3 regions of the Nonomuraea sp. NPDC050663 genome follow, and region 2 is predicted to be linked to each of the others. Evidence: riboswitches for the same ligand, from Rfam matches in the RefSeq annotation. Region 2 holds a riboswitch; each other region holds the start of a gene.
The links. A riboswitch is a leader RNA that binds a small molecule or an ion and turns the genes downstream of it on or off. The one in region 2 is predicted to bind cyclic di-AMP.
Positions count from the first base shown of each region.

Region 1: another riboswitch for cyclic di-AMP. It lies ahead of ACIBH1_RS08080 (C40 family peptidase); the one in region 2 lies ahead of ACIBH1_RS17495 (GH25 family lysozyme).
Region 3: another riboswitch for cyclic di-AMP. It lies ahead of ACIBH1_RS16730 (C40 family peptidase); the one in region 2 lies ahead of ACIBH1_RS17495 (GH25 family lysozyme).

Region 1 covers NZ_JBITGL010000002.1:715,285-720,401, forward strand. Annotated here, with positions in the region: gene ACIBH1_RS08070 (NlpC/P60 family protein) at 1-660, shown strand, start outside; gene ACIBH1_RS08075 (alpha-amylase family glycosyl hydrolase) at 760-2,268, shown strand; cyclic di-AMP (ydaO/yuaA leader) riboswitch at 2,514-2,659, shown strand; gene ACIBH1_RS08080 (C40 family peptidase) at 2,709-3,242, shown strand; gene ACIBH1_RS08085 (hypothetical protein) at 3,322-4,095, shown strand; gene ACIBH1_RS08090 (M48 family metallopeptidase) at 4,092-5,117, shown strand, end outside.
Region 2 covers NZ_JBITGL010000005.1:106,170-111,286, reverse strand. Annotated here, with positions in the region: gene ACIBH1_RS17500 (glycosyl hydrolase family 95 catalytic domain-containing protein) at 1-1,969, shown strand, start outside; gene ACIBH1_RS17495 (GH25 family lysozyme) at 2,087-3,586, opposite strand; cyclic di-AMP (ydaO/yuaA leader) riboswitch at 3,593-3,756, opposite strand; gene ACIBH1_RS17490 (cytochrome P450) at 3,970-5,117, shown strand, end outside.
Region 3 covers NZ_JBITGL010000004.1:830,935-836,051, forward strand. Annotated here, with positions in the region: gene ACIBH1_RS16720 (branched-chain amino acid aminotransferase) at 114-1,202, opposite strand; gene ACIBH1_RS16725 (3-isopropylmalate dehydrogenase) at 1,323-2,354, opposite strand; cyclic di-AMP (ydaO/yuaA leader) riboswitch at 2,454-2,600, shown strand; gene ACIBH1_RS16730 (C40 family peptidase) at 2,613-3,197, shown strand; gene ACIBH1_RS16735 (class I SAM-dependent methyltransferase) at 3,223-4,035, shown strand; gene serA (phosphoglycerate dehydrogenase) at 4,465-5,117, opposite strand, start outside.

The DNA of each region.
Region 1 (5,117 bases), on a different contig from region 2:
ATGATGGGCGGCGACGACCCCACGCTCCTGCTCAACGGCATGGCCTTGTCCAGCCAGATCACCGGCGAGCGCGCCCAGCGCCTGCAGCAGTTCGACGCGGAGAACCGCGGGCTCAAGGCCAAGCGTGACGCGGCCCAGGCCGCCCTCGCCGAGGCCGACAAGCACCGTGACAGCACCGCCGCCGAGCGCGCCGAGGTGCTCAAGCTCATCAAGCAGCAGAAGGCCCTGCTCGTGCGGCTCGGCGCCTACCGGGTCGGCGACCCCAACAGCGCCGGCATCAAGTACACCGGCCCCGCCACCGGCAACGCCGCCGCCGCCCTGTCCTTCGCCTACGCCCAGGTCGGCAAGCCCTACCAGTTCGGCGGCACCGGCCCGGGCGGCTACGACTGCTCGGGGCTCACCCAGGCCTCCTGGCGCCAGGGCGGCGTCGACCTGCCCCGCACCACCTGGGACCAGTGGAACTGGGGCAAGACCAACAACCGCATGGTCGACCTGAACTCCCTGCAGCCCGGCGACCTCATCTTCAGCGAGGGACTCGGCCACGTCAGCCTCTACGCGGGCGACGGGAAGATCGTCCACGCGCCGCAGACCGGTGACGTGGTCAAGGTCGTGTCCCTGTCCGACTACGGCAGACCGCTCGTCGGAGCCGTACGGCCGTAGCGGGCCCGCACGATCGACATCCCCTCGGCCGACCGGTTACAGCGGGCCTCGTCGGGGGATGCTGGCGGGATATGTCCCCCTTTGATCGCGAGGCCACCCATGACCGACTGGCTGCGTGACGCAGTGCTGTACCAGATCTACCCCCAGAGCTTCGCCGACGGCAACGGCGATGGCATCGGCGACCTGGCGGGCCTGGAATCCCGCCTGGAGTACCTCGCCTGGCTCGGCGTCGACGCCGTCTGGCTCAACCCCTGCTTCGACTCCCCGATGGGCGACGCGGGCTACGACGTGCGCGACTACCGCATCGTCGACCGCAGGTACGGCACGCAGGACGACATGGTCAGGCTCGTCGAGTCCGCCAGGAGCAAGGGCATCCGCGTCCTGCTCGACCTCGTCGCCGGGCACACCTCCGACCAGCACGCGTGGTTCCGCGCCGCCGCGGACGACCCCACGGACGACCGCTACATCTGGTCGGAGAGCCAGGTCGCCGGATTCGTGCCCTCGCCCGGCAGCCGTCCCGGCTCCTACCTGCCCAACTTCTTCTCCTTCCAGCCCGCGCTGAACTTCGGCTACGCCCGCACCGACCCCGCCGAGCCCTGGCGGCAGCCGGTCGACGCCGAGGGCCCCAGGCGCAACCGGCAGGAACTGCGCGACATCATGACCCACTGGATCGACCTCGGCGTGTCGGGCTTCCGGGTGGACATGGCCGCCTCGCTGGTCAAGGACGACCCCGACCGCGTCGAGACCGCCAAGCTCTGGCGCGAGCTGCGGGGCTGGATCGACCGGCGGCACCCGGAGGCGGTCCTGCTCAGCGAGTGGAGCGACCCCAAGGTCGCCGTGCCCGGCGGCTTCCACGCCGACTTCTTCCTGCACTTCTCCGGCATGGCCTTCCGCTCGCTCTGGGACAACGGCGCCGTCAAGACCCGCTGGGCGAAGGTCGAGTCGTGCTTCTTCGACGCGGCCGGTCTCGGCTCGCCCGAGGACTTCCTGGCGGAGTGGCGCGAGGCCGTCGAGGTCATCGGGGGCAGCGGGCACATCTCGCTGCCGACCTCCAACCACGACTGGCCGCGCCTGGCCAGCGGCGCCCGCACGGCGGAGCAGCTGCGCGCCGCCTACACCTTCCTGCTGACCTGGCCGACGCTGCCGGCGATCTACTACGGCGACGAGATCGGCATGCGCTACGTGCCCGGCCTGCCGGACCTCGAGGGCAGCCAGATCACCCCCGACTACAACCGGGCGGGCTCGCGCACCCCGATGCAGTGGGACAAGGCCGACCCGGCCGTCACCTACCTGCCCGCCGACCCCTCGCCCGACCGCCCCAACGTGGCCGACCAGCGCGCCGACCCGGGCTCGCTGCTGCACACCGTGCGCGACCTGATCGCCCTGCGACGCGCCAACCCGGAGCTGGGCACCTCGGGAGAGGTCGAGGTGCTGCACGCCGGATACCCGCTCGTCTACCGCCGGGGCAGGTTCCTGATCGCCGTCAATCCGGGGGCCGCTCCCGCCGCCGCGCCGATCGATCCGCCTCAGGGGCGGCTGATCTTCGGATCGGGCGCGGAGGGGGCGCGGCTCGACGGCTTCGGCTACGCGATCTACGAACTGGTGTGACATATGTGACAGGAGTGACTTGACCGTCGCTGTGAGGAGGCGACTGTGACGAGGCTCACATCTTGGTAACGTTCCACGGATTTATCAGGAGTTGACGCCCTGACTGTTAGGCGTCGAAATTCTGACTCTTTACGTTCGCTTTGCCCTGCCCTCACGACCCGAGTACCTTCTGGCCTCGCGGCGCTCAAGCCATGTCGTCGCATTTCACGCATCGGCCGCCCCAATGCCGCCGATCTGGACAGATAGAGATCCGCTTGCCGAATCCGCGCAGCCAGGAGGCGCGGAACCGGGGACCCAAGGTACTGGGGTGAGTCGGCGCGTCACCGTGCCGTAGGGCGACTTCCACGCCCGAATCCGTCAGCTAACCCGGTAGGCGTTCGTGGAAGTCCCAAGGAGACACACTGTCTACCCGTCGAATCCCCCGTCTGTCGTGCCTTGCCATGGGTGGAGTCGTCCTGACCACAGGACTGGCCGTCACCCACACCGCTCCCGCCGCCGCCTCCACGCGGCCGGTTCAGGTGCAGGCAGTGCCGGCAGGCACCCAGGCCGTCACCACCGCCAAGACCGCCAAGGTCACGATGAGCGCGCGTGCGGCCAGGGCCGCCAGGCAGAAGGTGAGGGCCTCCAAGGCCGTCGCCACCGCCAAGGCCCAGCTGGGTGACCCGTACCGCTACGGCGGCACCGGTCCCGGCTCGTTCGATTGCTCCGGCCTCGTCCAGTTCTCCTGGAGGAAGGCCGGGGTGAAGATCCCCCGCGTGACGCACAGCCAGTACGCGCGCATCCGCACGAAGGTGTCGTGGCGCAACCTGCGCCCCGGCGACCTGATGTTCTTCAGCGGTCGCGGGCACGTGGGCATGTATGTCGGCAACGGCAGGATGATCCACTCGCCCAGCACGGGCAAGACCGTGCGCATCGAGAAGGTGGACGGCTGGCGTAAGCGGTCGTTCGCGGGCGCGGTGCGTCCGGGCGGCTGACCCCGCGCACGAAGGCCCCGGCCCTACCCAGGCCGGGGCCTTCGCGCTGTCCGGCCGCCGCCCGGATACCCTTGCGAGGGTGTCCGTCCAGGTGAGCCGCAGAGCAGCAGCGCTCGCGCTCCTCACCGTGACCGCGACGGCCGCGGCGCCCACGGGTCTGTCCCTCTACTTCCCCGACGCCGTCTTCGCCAGGGGCGAGCGCTCCACCGTGATCGGCCGGAGCGTGCCGTACGGCATGCTCGGCGATCTGGCCCGCAGGGCCGACCGGGCGGCGGTCAGGGTCGGAGCGGTTCTCGGGACGCCGGTGCGCCCCCTGATCGTCGTCCCCGCCTCCGACGCCGGGGCCGCGGCGCTGGCCCGCACCGGCGCCGTCGACGGGCTCGCCGCGCTGGCCGACCGGGGCAGGGTCATCGTCGTCCCCTCCACCTTCGCCACGCTCTCCCCGACGGGCCGCGACGTGGTGCTGGCCCACGAGCTCACCCACGTGGCCGCGGGCACCGGCCGGGCGCCGCTGTGGCTGCGGGAAGGCCTGGCCGACTACGTCGCCTACCGCGACGCGGGGCTGCCCGTGCCCGTCGCCGCCGCCGAGCTGGCGGCGGAGGTGCGCGCGGGGCACGTGCCGCACAGGCTGCCCGGCCCGGAGGCGTTCGCCCCCGGCGGGACCCGGCTGGCGCAGGCCTACCAGGAGTCGTGGCTCGCCTGCCGCATGATCGCGGCCGAGTTCGGCGAGGAACGGCTGGTGAGGCTCTACCGTGATGCCCTGGAGGGTGACGCGGATTTGTCGCCCTTCGGCGACTTCACCACCCGATGGCGCGCTTATCTGCGCGAGCAGCTCGAAGGGGGAGCGGGATGAGCGAGCGGCAGGACGCCGGGCCCGAGGCGGGCGAGGCGGCGCCAGACGGCACCGGCCTGTCCGGCGCGGGCAACACGCGGCCAGGGCTGCGGAGGGAGGCGGGCATCGCGCTGGCCGTGCTGGGCGCGGCGATCGTGGCGGTCGTCGGCTTCACCACGCCCTGGCAGCTCCTGCCGCTGACCGTGCAGCCCGACCCCGCCCGCGACTTCACCGCCGCCGAGATCGCCCGCTCCCAGGCCTTCGACGCGGCCGTCAGCACGCCCTCCTACCTCTCCCTGGGCCTGACGATCCTGTTCGCCGGGATCCTCGTCGCCACGCCCTTCGGCCGCGGGGCCCTGGCCCGCCTGAAGGGCCCCTGGTGGCTCCAGGTGCTGCTGGCCGTCCTGGTGCTCACCGCGATCGTCGAGGTCCTGCGCTGGCCCCTGGGCATGTGGTACGAAGTCCAGCTGCGCGACTTCGGCCTGTCCACGCAGAACTGGGCCTCCTGGAGCGCCGACCGGCTGAAGAACATCGCGGTGCGCGTCGTGATGCTCGGCATCATGATCGTCGTCCTGGTGGCTCTGGCCAGACGCCTGAAGCGGTGGTGGATTCCGGCCGCCGCCGGGGCGTTCGCCTTCACGCTGCTCGCCTCCTTCGTCTACCCGCTGGTCTTCGAGCCGCTCTTCAACGACTTCCGCTCGATGCCGCCGAGCAAGCTCAGGACCGACCTGCTCGCCATGGCCCAGCGCGACGGCGTGCCGGTCGAGGACGTGCTCATCGCCGACGCCTCACGCCGCACCACCGCCCTGAACGCCTACGTCTCCGGCTTCGGCGCCACGCGCCGCATCGTCGTCTACGACACGCTGCTCAAGGCCCCCGAGGACGAGGTCGAACTGGTGGTCGCCCACGAGCTGGGGCACGCCAAGACCAACGATGTGCTGCACGGCACGCTGATCGGCGGGCTGGGCGCCGCGTTCGGCGCGGGTCTGCTGTTCCTGCTCTTCCCGCTCGTACGGCGGCGCGCGGGGGTGTCGTCGATCGCC
Region 2 (5,117 bases):
CGACCGCGAGGGCACGCTGTCGCCCGGGGAGGTCGCGGCGCGGCTGGGCCAGGCCAAACGCGGCTACGGCGCCTACCAGACCTTCGGCGAGCTGCGGCTCGAGTTCGGCCACGCCGACGCCTCCGGATACGAACGGGAGCTGTCGCTCGACGAGGCCGTGGCCAGGGTGCGCTACGACTGCGACGGGGTCGGCCACACGCGCGAATACTTCGCCTCCCATCCCGGGGGCGTGGTCGTCGGACGGCTGGCCGCCTCGGAGCCCGGCGGGCTGTCCTTCACCGTGCGCCACACCTCGCCGCACGCGCCGGAGATCACCGTCTCGGACGGCAGGCTGACCATCCGCGGGGCGCTGGACGACAACGGGCTGCGGTTCGAAGCCCAGCTCCAGGTGCTGACCACCGGCGGCAGCCGTACGGACCACCTCGATCACCTGTCGGTCACCGGCGCCGACAGCGCGGTCCTCATCCTGTCGGCCGGCACCGACTACGCGCCCGTCCATCCCGCCTACCGCGGCGACGACCCGCACGACCGGGTCACCGCGGCCGTCGACGCCGCCGCGGCCGCGGGCTACCAGGCCCTGCTGCTGGAGCACCTCGCCGACTACCGCGAGCTGTTCGACCGGGTCCGGCTGGAGATCGGGCAGCAGGAGCCCCCGATCCCCACCGACCGGCAGCTGGCCGCCTACACCGGCGGAGCGTCGGCGCACGACAGGGCGCTGGAGGCGACCTACTTCGCCTACGGCCGCTACCTGCTCATCAGCTCCTCGCGGGCCGGGTCGCTCCCGGCCAACCTGCAAGGGGTGTGGAACGACGTCACCGACCCGCCGTGGAGCGCCGACTACCACGTCAACATCAACCTGCAGATGAACTACTGGCCCGCCGACCAGACGAACCTCTCCGAGACCTTCGCGCCCTACGACCGGTTCGTGAAGTCGCTGGTCGAGCCGGGGCGGCGCACGGCCAGGGAGATGTTCGGCTCGCGCGGATGGGTCGTGCACAACGAGACCACGCCGTTCGGCTTCACCGGCGTGCACGACTACGCCGAGGCGTTCTGGTTCCCCGAGGCGGCCGCGTGGCTGGCCCAGCACCTGTTCGACCACTACCGATACTCGCTGGACGTGACCTACCTGGAGTCGGTCTATCCGGTGATGCGGGAGCTGGCCCACTTCTGGGTCGACAACCTGGTCGAACGCGAGGGCCGCCTGGTCGTGTCCCCGAGCTACTCGCCCGAGCACGGCGACTTCACCGCGGGCGCCGCCATGTCGCAGCAGATCGTGTACGACCTGTTCACCAACGTGCTGGAGGCCGCCGAGGCGCTCGGCGACGACGAGCAGGAGGTACGGCAGGCGCTGGCGAGACTGGATCCCGGGCTGCGGATCGGCTCCTGGGGGCAGTTGCAGGAGTGGGCGGACGATCTCGACTCACCCGGCGACGAGCACCGGCACGCCTCCCACCTGTTCGGCCTGCATCCCGGCCGCCAGATCCGGCCAGGCACGCCCTTCGCCGAGGCCGCCATGGTCAGCCTGGTCGCGCGAGGCGACGGTGGCACCGGCTGGTCGAAGGCCTGGAAGATCAATTTCTGGGCCCGCCTGCGCGACGGCGACCACGCCCACACGATGCTCGCCGAGCAGCTGCGCCTGTCCACGCTGGACAACCTGTGGGACACCCACCCGCCCTTCCAGCTCGACGGCAACTTCGGCGCCACCTCGGGGATCGCCGAGATGCTGCTGCAATCGCACACCGGCGTGATCGACGTGCTGCCCGCGCTGCCGCGCGCCTGGCGCGACGGGTCGGTCCACGGGCTGCGGGCCAGGGGAAACGTGACGGTGTCGCTGACCTGGCGCGACGGCGCCGCCACCGAGGTCGTGCTGCACGCCGGGTCGGACGGCCCACTGCGGGTGCGCTGCGGAGACGACCTCACCGTCGTGGAGGCGCGAGCGGGTTCGAGCCACCGGATCCCGCTGGGGTGAAGAGCAGGGCCGCGGCCAGTGCGGTGGCCGCGGCCCTGCCCGGTCAACGGGGACCGGTGCTGTTCAGCCTAGGAACGACGACGCTCGCGGCCATCGCCCGGCCGATGGGGATCGGGCTCAACCGATCGGTGGAGCCTGGTAGCCCAGCTGCCGCAGGTGCTCCGGCGAGACACGGGCGACATTGTGGTCGTGGTCGGTCGAGGCGTACTGGTGCAGGGCCCACTCCTTCCACGGTTGCGGCGCCTCGACCTCGCCCTTGTCCTTGCCGTAGTGGGCGACCCAGAGGGGGTAGTCGCCCAGGCCCTCGCCGTGGGTCTTGGCGAAGGACCAGGAGCTGTAGAACATCGGCCTGACCCCGGTGGCCTCGCGCACGCGCTCCAGCCACCGCTTGGCCCAGGCGTTGACCTCCCCGGCCGGGCGGCCGTCGGTGACCTCCAGGTCGAGGACGAGCAGGTCGCCCTGCTCCAGGCCGTGCTTGCGCACCTCGGCCAGGAACCTGTCGGCCTGCCGCACCGGGTCCTGGCCCGGACGGCCGAAGTGGTAGGCGCCGCGCACCAGGCCGTTCTTCTTCAGCTCCGACCAGTTGCGCGCGAAGGTGCCGTCGGTGAACGTGAGCCCCTCCGTGACCTTGGCGATGCCGAACGACAGGTTGTCGGCGCTCCAGTCGAAGCCTTGGTCGTGGTTGGAGACGTCGACGCCGTACGGCTGGGACGGCTCGGCGGGGGCGGCCTGGACGGCGGCTCCCGTCGCGGCGGCTCCCGTCGCGGCGGCTCCCGTCGCGGCGGCTCCCGCCGTGGCGGCTCCCGCCGTGGCGGCTCCCGCCGTGGCGGCCATGGCGGGTTCCGCCGTGGCCATCGCGGGGATCCCGGCCGCGAGCGCGGCGGCCAGGGCCGATCCGGCCAGCATCGGCCACCTGCGTCGGCGGGCCCGGTGGCGGCCCTGCGCGCTCTGGGTCCTCAGGCGCTTGCGCAGGGGTTGGACGGCGGCGGCCGCGAGGGTGACGGCGAGCGCGCCGGTGACCACGAGCGCGCCCTCGCCGCCGGCGGGAGGGGGTTGCTCCGTACGGCTCAGCGCGATGGGCACGGTCTCGGCCTCCGAGGTCGGGGGTGGAGGGGGTCCGGCGGCCTTCGCCCTGGCTTGTGCCTCCTCGAAAGTCAGGCCGTCGACTTTCACCTTCCTGGGAAGGCCGTAGCCCACGATGGTGCTGTTCGTGTCGCGAACCTTCCGTTTGAGGTGGACGCCTTCGGTGTTCGCCTCGATCGTGTGGATCTTGCCGTTGGCGACCTTCTCGACGATGCCGATGTGGCTGATTCTCGCGCCCGAGAAGTTGAAGAACACGAATGCGCCGGGCTCCGGTTTCGTGGACCATGCGCCCTGCTGCTTGAACCAGTTCGCGTGGGACGGGGTGTAGGCGAACTGGCCGGTGTACTTCCAGACACCCGCCTTACTGGCGGCCCAGGCAAGGAACATGTCGCACCAGGCAGCGGAGTCGTAGCCGCCGGACTGGGCGATGTTCTCGCCATACCAGTCGCCGTACTTGGTGTAGCCGCCCGCTTCCTCTCTGTACGGCAGTTCAGCTTCGATGACCTTGAACAGCTTGTCCGAGATCGGATCCAAGGGGGAGGGTCCTCTCCTTAGGACGCCTACCGGGTTAGCTGACGGGTTCGGGCCAGGAGATGCCCTACCGCGAAATTCGAGCGCGCCGCACAGCGCTCGGGGCTCTCGGATTCACCCCGGAAAGTTGGGTCCCCGGTTCCCCGCGGAGGGGGATTCGGCGATCGGACGTCGCCCCCTGGGTGGAGGCGTATCACCGTCCGATAACGAGGGACCTTAATAACAGTCTGAATAAAACCCAAAATCTGGAAAAGTAAAATCACGCTTCGGTGGCGGATCAGTCACGCCGGGTCACCACTTGACGGTCGTACAGGAGCGGGGTAGAACACGTTTCAATACGGTTGTCTACCAAGCGCTTGATCAAATCTACGCGATGAGGTGGCCCGGTGCACATCGACCTCGTTGACCAGGACCAATACGCCGAAAACGGTCCGCCGTTAGCCCAGCTCGCCTGGCTCAGATCCCACGCGCCCGTCTACTGGCACGAGGGAGAACCAGGTTTCTGGGCCGTCACCCGCCACACGGACGTCGTCCACGTCTCGCGACACTCCGAGCTGTTCTCCTCCTCCCGCAAACTCGCCCTGTTCAACGAGATGCCCGAGGAACAGCGCGAGCTCCAGCGCATGATGATGCTCAACCAGGACCCGCCCGACCACACCCGGCGGCGCGCCCTGGTCAACCGCGGGTTCACCCCGCGCACCATCGCCGCCCTCGAACAGCACATCCGCGAGATCTGCGACGACCTCCTCGACCAGTGCTCGCCCTCCGACGAGATCGACTTCGTCACCGAGATCGCCGCCCCGCTGCCGCTGTACGTGATCTGCGAGCTGATCGGCGCCCCCGTCGAGGACCGCGACAAGCTCTTCCACTGGTCCAACCAGATGATCGGCGCCCAGGACCCCGACTACGCCTCCTCCCCCGAGGAAGGCGGCGCCGCGGCCACCGAGGTCTACGCCTACGCGGCCGAGCTGTCCGCCAAACGCGCCGCCGCGCCGCCGCGCGACGACATCGTCGGCAAGCTCCTGCAGCCCACCGAGGCCGGTGAGCGGCTGACCGACAACGAGTTCGAGCTGTTCGTGCTCCTGCTGGCGGTGGCGGGCAACGAGACCACGCGCAACGCCGCCTCCGGCGGCATGCTCGCCCTGTTCGACCACCCCGACCAGTGGCAACGCCTCGTCGACGACCCCACGCTGGCCCCCACCGCCTCGGAGGAGATCGTGCGCTGGGTCGCCCCGGTCAACCTCTTCCGCCGCACCTCCACCCGCGACCAGGAGCTCGGCGGGCAGCAGATCGCCGAGAACGACAAGGTCGTGATCTTCTACTCCTCGGCCAACCGCGACGAATCCGTCTTCGCCGACCCCGGCGTCTTCGACATCGGCCGCGACCCCAACCCGCACCTCGGCTTCGGCGGCGGCGGAGCGCACTTCTGCCTCGGCAACCACCTGGCCAAGCTCGAGCTCAGAGTGCTGTTCGAGCAGCTGGTGCGCCGCTATCCGAAGATGCGCCAGACCGGCCAGGCCCGGCGGCTGCGCTC
Region 3 (5,117 bases), on a different contig from region 2:
CCTACCAGTCTCTCGGCATCAACTACGGAGAGAGACATTAACATCACCATAGGTAGTCATGGGTGTCATCGACGGCGTGGGCGCGCGCGTGTTCGCCGCGGCCACGCCCGATGTCAGCCGATCTTGTGAATCCACCCGTGGTGGTCGGGGCGGCCGCCGTACTGAATGCCCACGAGTTCCTCGCGCACGCGCATGGTCACCGGGCCGGGGGTGCCGTCGCCGATGGTCCAGGCGCGGTCGGCGCCCTTGACGAAACCGACCGGCGTCACGACCGCGGCGGTGCCGCAGGCGAAGACCTCGCCGAGCTCGCCCGACTCGCAGCCGGCCTGCCACTCCTCGATGGACAGCCGTCCCTCGACGGGCTCGAGGCCGAGCTCGGCGGCGAGGGTGAGGATCGAGTCGCGGGTGATGCCGGGCAGCAGGGTGCCGGTGAGGGCGGGCGTGAGCAGCTTGTCGCCGTAGACGAAGAACAGGTTCATCCCGCCCATCTCCTCGACGTAGCGGTGCTCGTGCGAGTCGAGCCAGACCACCTGGTCGCAGCCCTGCTCGACGGCCTGGCGGGTGGCGACGAACGCGCCCGCGTAGTTGCCGCCGCACTTGGCGGCGCCGGTGCCGCCGGGGGCGGCGCGGGTGTACTCCGTGGACAGCCACACCGACACCGGCTTGAGCCCGCCGGTGAAGTAGGAGGCCGCCGGCGAGGCGATCACCATGAACTTGTAGCTGCGCGAGGGGTAGTTCACGCCCAGCCCGACCTGGGTGGCGATGATGAACGGCCGCAGGTAGAGGCTGTGGCCCTCGGTGGTGGGCACCCAGTCGCGGTCGGTCTGGACGAGCAGCTCCAGCGCCTCGACGAAGGTCTCCTCGGGCAGCTCGGGCATGGCCATGCGCTGGCACGACAGGTTGAAGCGGGCGGCGTTGGCGTAGGGCCTGAACGTCACGATCGAGCCGTTGACCTGGCGGTAGGCCTTGAGGCCCTCGAAGAGCTCCTGGCCGTAGTGGAAGACCGAGGTGGCCGGGTCGAGGGTCAGCGGGCCGTACGGCATGAGCCGCGCGTTGTGCCAGCCGAGCTCTTCGGTGTAGTCGATCGAGATCATGTGATCGGTGAAGTGCTGCCCGAACCCGGGACTGGAAAGTACCTGCTCGCGCTCCGCATCGGTGCGCGCGTGGTCGGAGAGCTGCACATCGAAGCTGAGCTGAGTCATGGGATTCCCTTCATGAACGACTGCGTGACCAATACTAGGACGTAAAAAGAAATACCCGGCAGCTGTCCAGCCACCGGGCATTCGGGGGTGGCCGAGCGCGGAGGGCGCCCAGCCGTGCGGCTAGGCGCCGCCGGCTACTCGGGTCGCGATGTCGTCGCCGATCCGGCCGGTGCTGCGGCCAGGGGTGCGGGCGAGGATGTCGGCGGCGACGGCCTGCTCGACGCGGACCGCCTCGGCGGCGTGGCCGAGGTGGTCGAGGAGCATGGCGACCGACAGGATCGTGGCGGTCGGGTCGGCCTTGCCCTGGCCGGCGATGTCGGGGGCGCTGCCGTGGACCGGCTCGAACATGCTCGGCGCGGTGCGGTCGGGGTTGACGTTGCCGCTGGCGGCCAGGCCGATGCCGCCGGCGATGGCGGCGCCGATGTCGGTGATGATGTCGCCGAACAGGTTGTCGGTGACGATCACGTCGAAGCGCGCGGGGTGGGTCACGAAGAACATCGACGCGGCGTCGACGTGCTGGTAGTCGGTGGTGACCTCGGGGTAGTCGGCGGCGACGCGCTTGACCGTGCGGGCCCACAGGTCGCCGGCGAAGGTGAGCACGTTGGTCTTGTGGACCAGGGTGAGGTGCTTGCGCGGGCGCGACTGGGCCCTGTCGAAGGCGTAGCGCACGACGCGCTCGACGCCGAAGGCGGTGTTGAGCGACTCCTGGGTGGCGACCTCGTGCGGGGTGCCCTTGCGCAGCACGCCTCCGGCGCCCGCGTAGAGCGACTCGGTGCCCTCGCGCACCACGACCATGTCGATGTCTTCGGGCCCCGCGTCGGCGATGGGGGTCTTCACGCCGGGGAAGAGCTTGACCGGGCGCAGGTTGACGTAGTGGTCGAGCTCGAAGCGCAGCTTGAGCAGCAGGTCGCGCTCCAGGATGCCCGGGGGCACGCTGGGGTCGCCGACGGCGCCGAGCAGGATGGCGTCGAAGCCGCGCAGCTCCTCGAGCACGGAGTCGGGCAGGGTCTCGCCGGTGCGGTGGTAGCGCGCGGCGCCGAGGTCGTAGTGGTGGGTGTCGAACTTGACGCCCACGGCCTCCAGGACCTTCAGCCCCTCGGCCACGACTTCGGTGCCGATGCCGTCTCCGGGGATCACTGCCAAACGTGTCATGCGCAGCACTTTACCGGCCTGTCTCGCCGTACGAACACACATCTCAGGATTCGGACACAGGTAAATGTCTGATTTGCGCCCTTTTGACCATTTCGTTAGAGTCCTGACCTGCCTAATCCGCCGCGCCGTCCGTGGCGGAGCCGGGGACCCACGTTCCCCCGGGGCGAATCGGCGGTTTCCGCCGTAGGGCCGCGCTTCCAGGTCCGAGCCCGTCAGCTAACCCGGCCGGCCCCGTGGAAGGTCAATCCCCTGTCCTCCTTGCGCCTCGCCATGCTCGTGTCCGCTCCCCTCGGACTCGCGCTCGTGCTCACCGCCTCCCCCGCCTCCGCCTCCGCCCCCGAGAAGCCCGTCACCCTCACGCTTGACGGCGCCGGGATCAAGGAGATCCGCGACAAGGCCCTCAAGCCGCCCGCCTGGAAGAAGGCCCTGACCTTCGCCATGGCCGAGCGCGGCACGCCGTACGTGTGGGGCGGCGCCTCCGGCAGCGGCTACGACTGCTCGGGGCTGATGCTGCGAGCCTACGAGAACGCCGGCATCGAACTGCCGCGCACCGCGGCCGAGCAGTACTCAGCCTTCGACCGCAAGATCTCCTGGGACGACCTCAAGCCCGGCGACCTGGTCTTCTTCTCCGGGCTCGGGCACGTCGGCATGATCAGCCGGCCCGGCTACATGGTGCACGCGCCGCACTCGGGCGACGTGGTCAAGGAGGAGAGGCTCAGCGGCTGGCGCCGCCAGGCGTTCGTGGGCGCGGTGCGGCCCGACCCCAAGGGCGTCACGATCTGGGCGGCCCAGCTCAAGCAGAGGCGGGCCCCCGCACCCGCGATGCTCACCGCGAGCCTGTGAGCCCTTCCCGATCTATCGTGGTGGCATGGAGAAGATCCGGCTGACCGGCGCGCAGGCCACCATGCTGGCCACCCTGTACGGCAAGGCCGTCGACGCCGGCTCCCCCCGCTCGATCCTGCACGACACCATGGCGCTCGACGCGGTCAGGAAGATCGACCACGATTTCTCCCAGGTCGGCATGAAGCCCGGCGACGCCGCCACTGTCGCGCTGCGCAGCCTCCACTTCGACGGCTGGACGCGCGAGTTCCTCGCCGCGCATCCCTCGTGCACCGTGCTGCACCTGGGCTGCGGCATGGACACGCGCGTCTTCCGCGTCGACCCCGGCTCCGGCGTGCGCTGGTACGACGTCGACTATCCCGACGTCATCGACCTCCGGCGCAAGCTCTACCCGGCCGATCGTCCCGGCTACGAGCTCGTCGCGGCGTCGGTCACCCCTCCCGGCTGGCTCGACCAGGTGCCGGGAGACCTGCCGGTGCTCGTGGTGGCCGAGGGCCTGACCATGTATCTGCGCGAGGAGGAGGGCCGCGAGCTGTTCCGCCGCATCGTGGAGCACTTCCCCGGCGGGCAGTTCGTCTTCGACGCCTTCAGCCGTCGCGGCATCAGGATGCAGAGGATGAACAAGCCCGTCCAGGTCGCCGGGGCGACGCTGCACTGGGGTGTGGACGGTGCGGCCGAGCTGACCTCCGTCCACCCCCGGCTGCGCTGCCTCGACGCGGTGAGCGCCTTCGACATCGGAGGTTACGACCGGGTGGGGGTGCGCTACCGGGCGTTGGTGGGGGTGGCCAGGATGTTGCCGTTCATGCGGCGCATGGCCGTCATGTACCGGCTGGCGTTCTAGTCACTCGCTGGGGCGGCCGCCGTTGTCGCGGCGGTCCAGTGACAGCTGGACGGCCTCGACCGCCTCGTTCTCGGTCTCTTCTGGCGCGTTCCAGGAATACATCTCGTACATGAAGTGACTCGTCTCGCTTCGCGGGCGTTGGCTGGGAAATGTCGGACTCCGGTCGCGAATCCAAACCGGGCCTGGGTCCCTCGGTCCGGGTCACGGACGTCCGGGAGGGGGACTTAACGGCCGACACGCGCCACTCGCCGCGGCGAGTCGTCGACCTGCCCTAACAGGCCTCGCCGCGGCAGGTAATAAGTACGAGTACCTGGCGCATCCCCGTCAGGATAACCCGGTTGTCTCGTAGGACGTCCTACTATCTCATATCCTGAGACAACAAAACGGCCGGCGCCTCGTGACGAGACGCCGGCCGTACCAGGGAACGGGCTAGTCGGCCAGGTCGACCGAGCGTCCGCTCTCGGCGCCGATCTCGCTCACGATCTGGTCGAGTACCTCGGCCGGGAGGGCCGAGTCGACGGTGAGCGCGATGAGCGCCTGGCCGCCCTTGGTGTCGCGCGACACCTGCATCGAGGCGATGTTGATGGAGTGGTCGCCGAGGATGCGGCCGACCACGCCGACGATGCCGGGACGGTCGGCGTAGGCGAAGAAGGCCAGGTGGTCGGTCGGCTCGATCTCCATCTGGTAGCCGTTGACCTCGACGATCTTGGTGATCTGCCGGGGACCGGACAGCGTGCCCGAGACCGAGACCTGGCGGCCGTCGGCCAGGACGCCGCGCACCGTGATGACGTTGCGCCAGTCGGGGCTCTCCTCGCTGGTGACCAGCTCGACGGTCAGGCCGCGCTCCTTGGCGATGAGCGGGGCGTTGACGTAGGTGACCTGCTCCTCGATCACGTCGGCGAAGACGCCTTTGAGGGCGGCCAGCTCGACCACGCGCACGTCCTGCGTGGCGATCTCGCCGCGCACCTCGATGTCGAGCTTGGTCGCGCTCTCGCCGGCCAGGGCGGTGAAGACGCGGCCCAGCTTCTCGGCGAGCGGCAGGCCCGGCTTGACGTCCTCGGCGACGGCGCCGCCCTGGACGT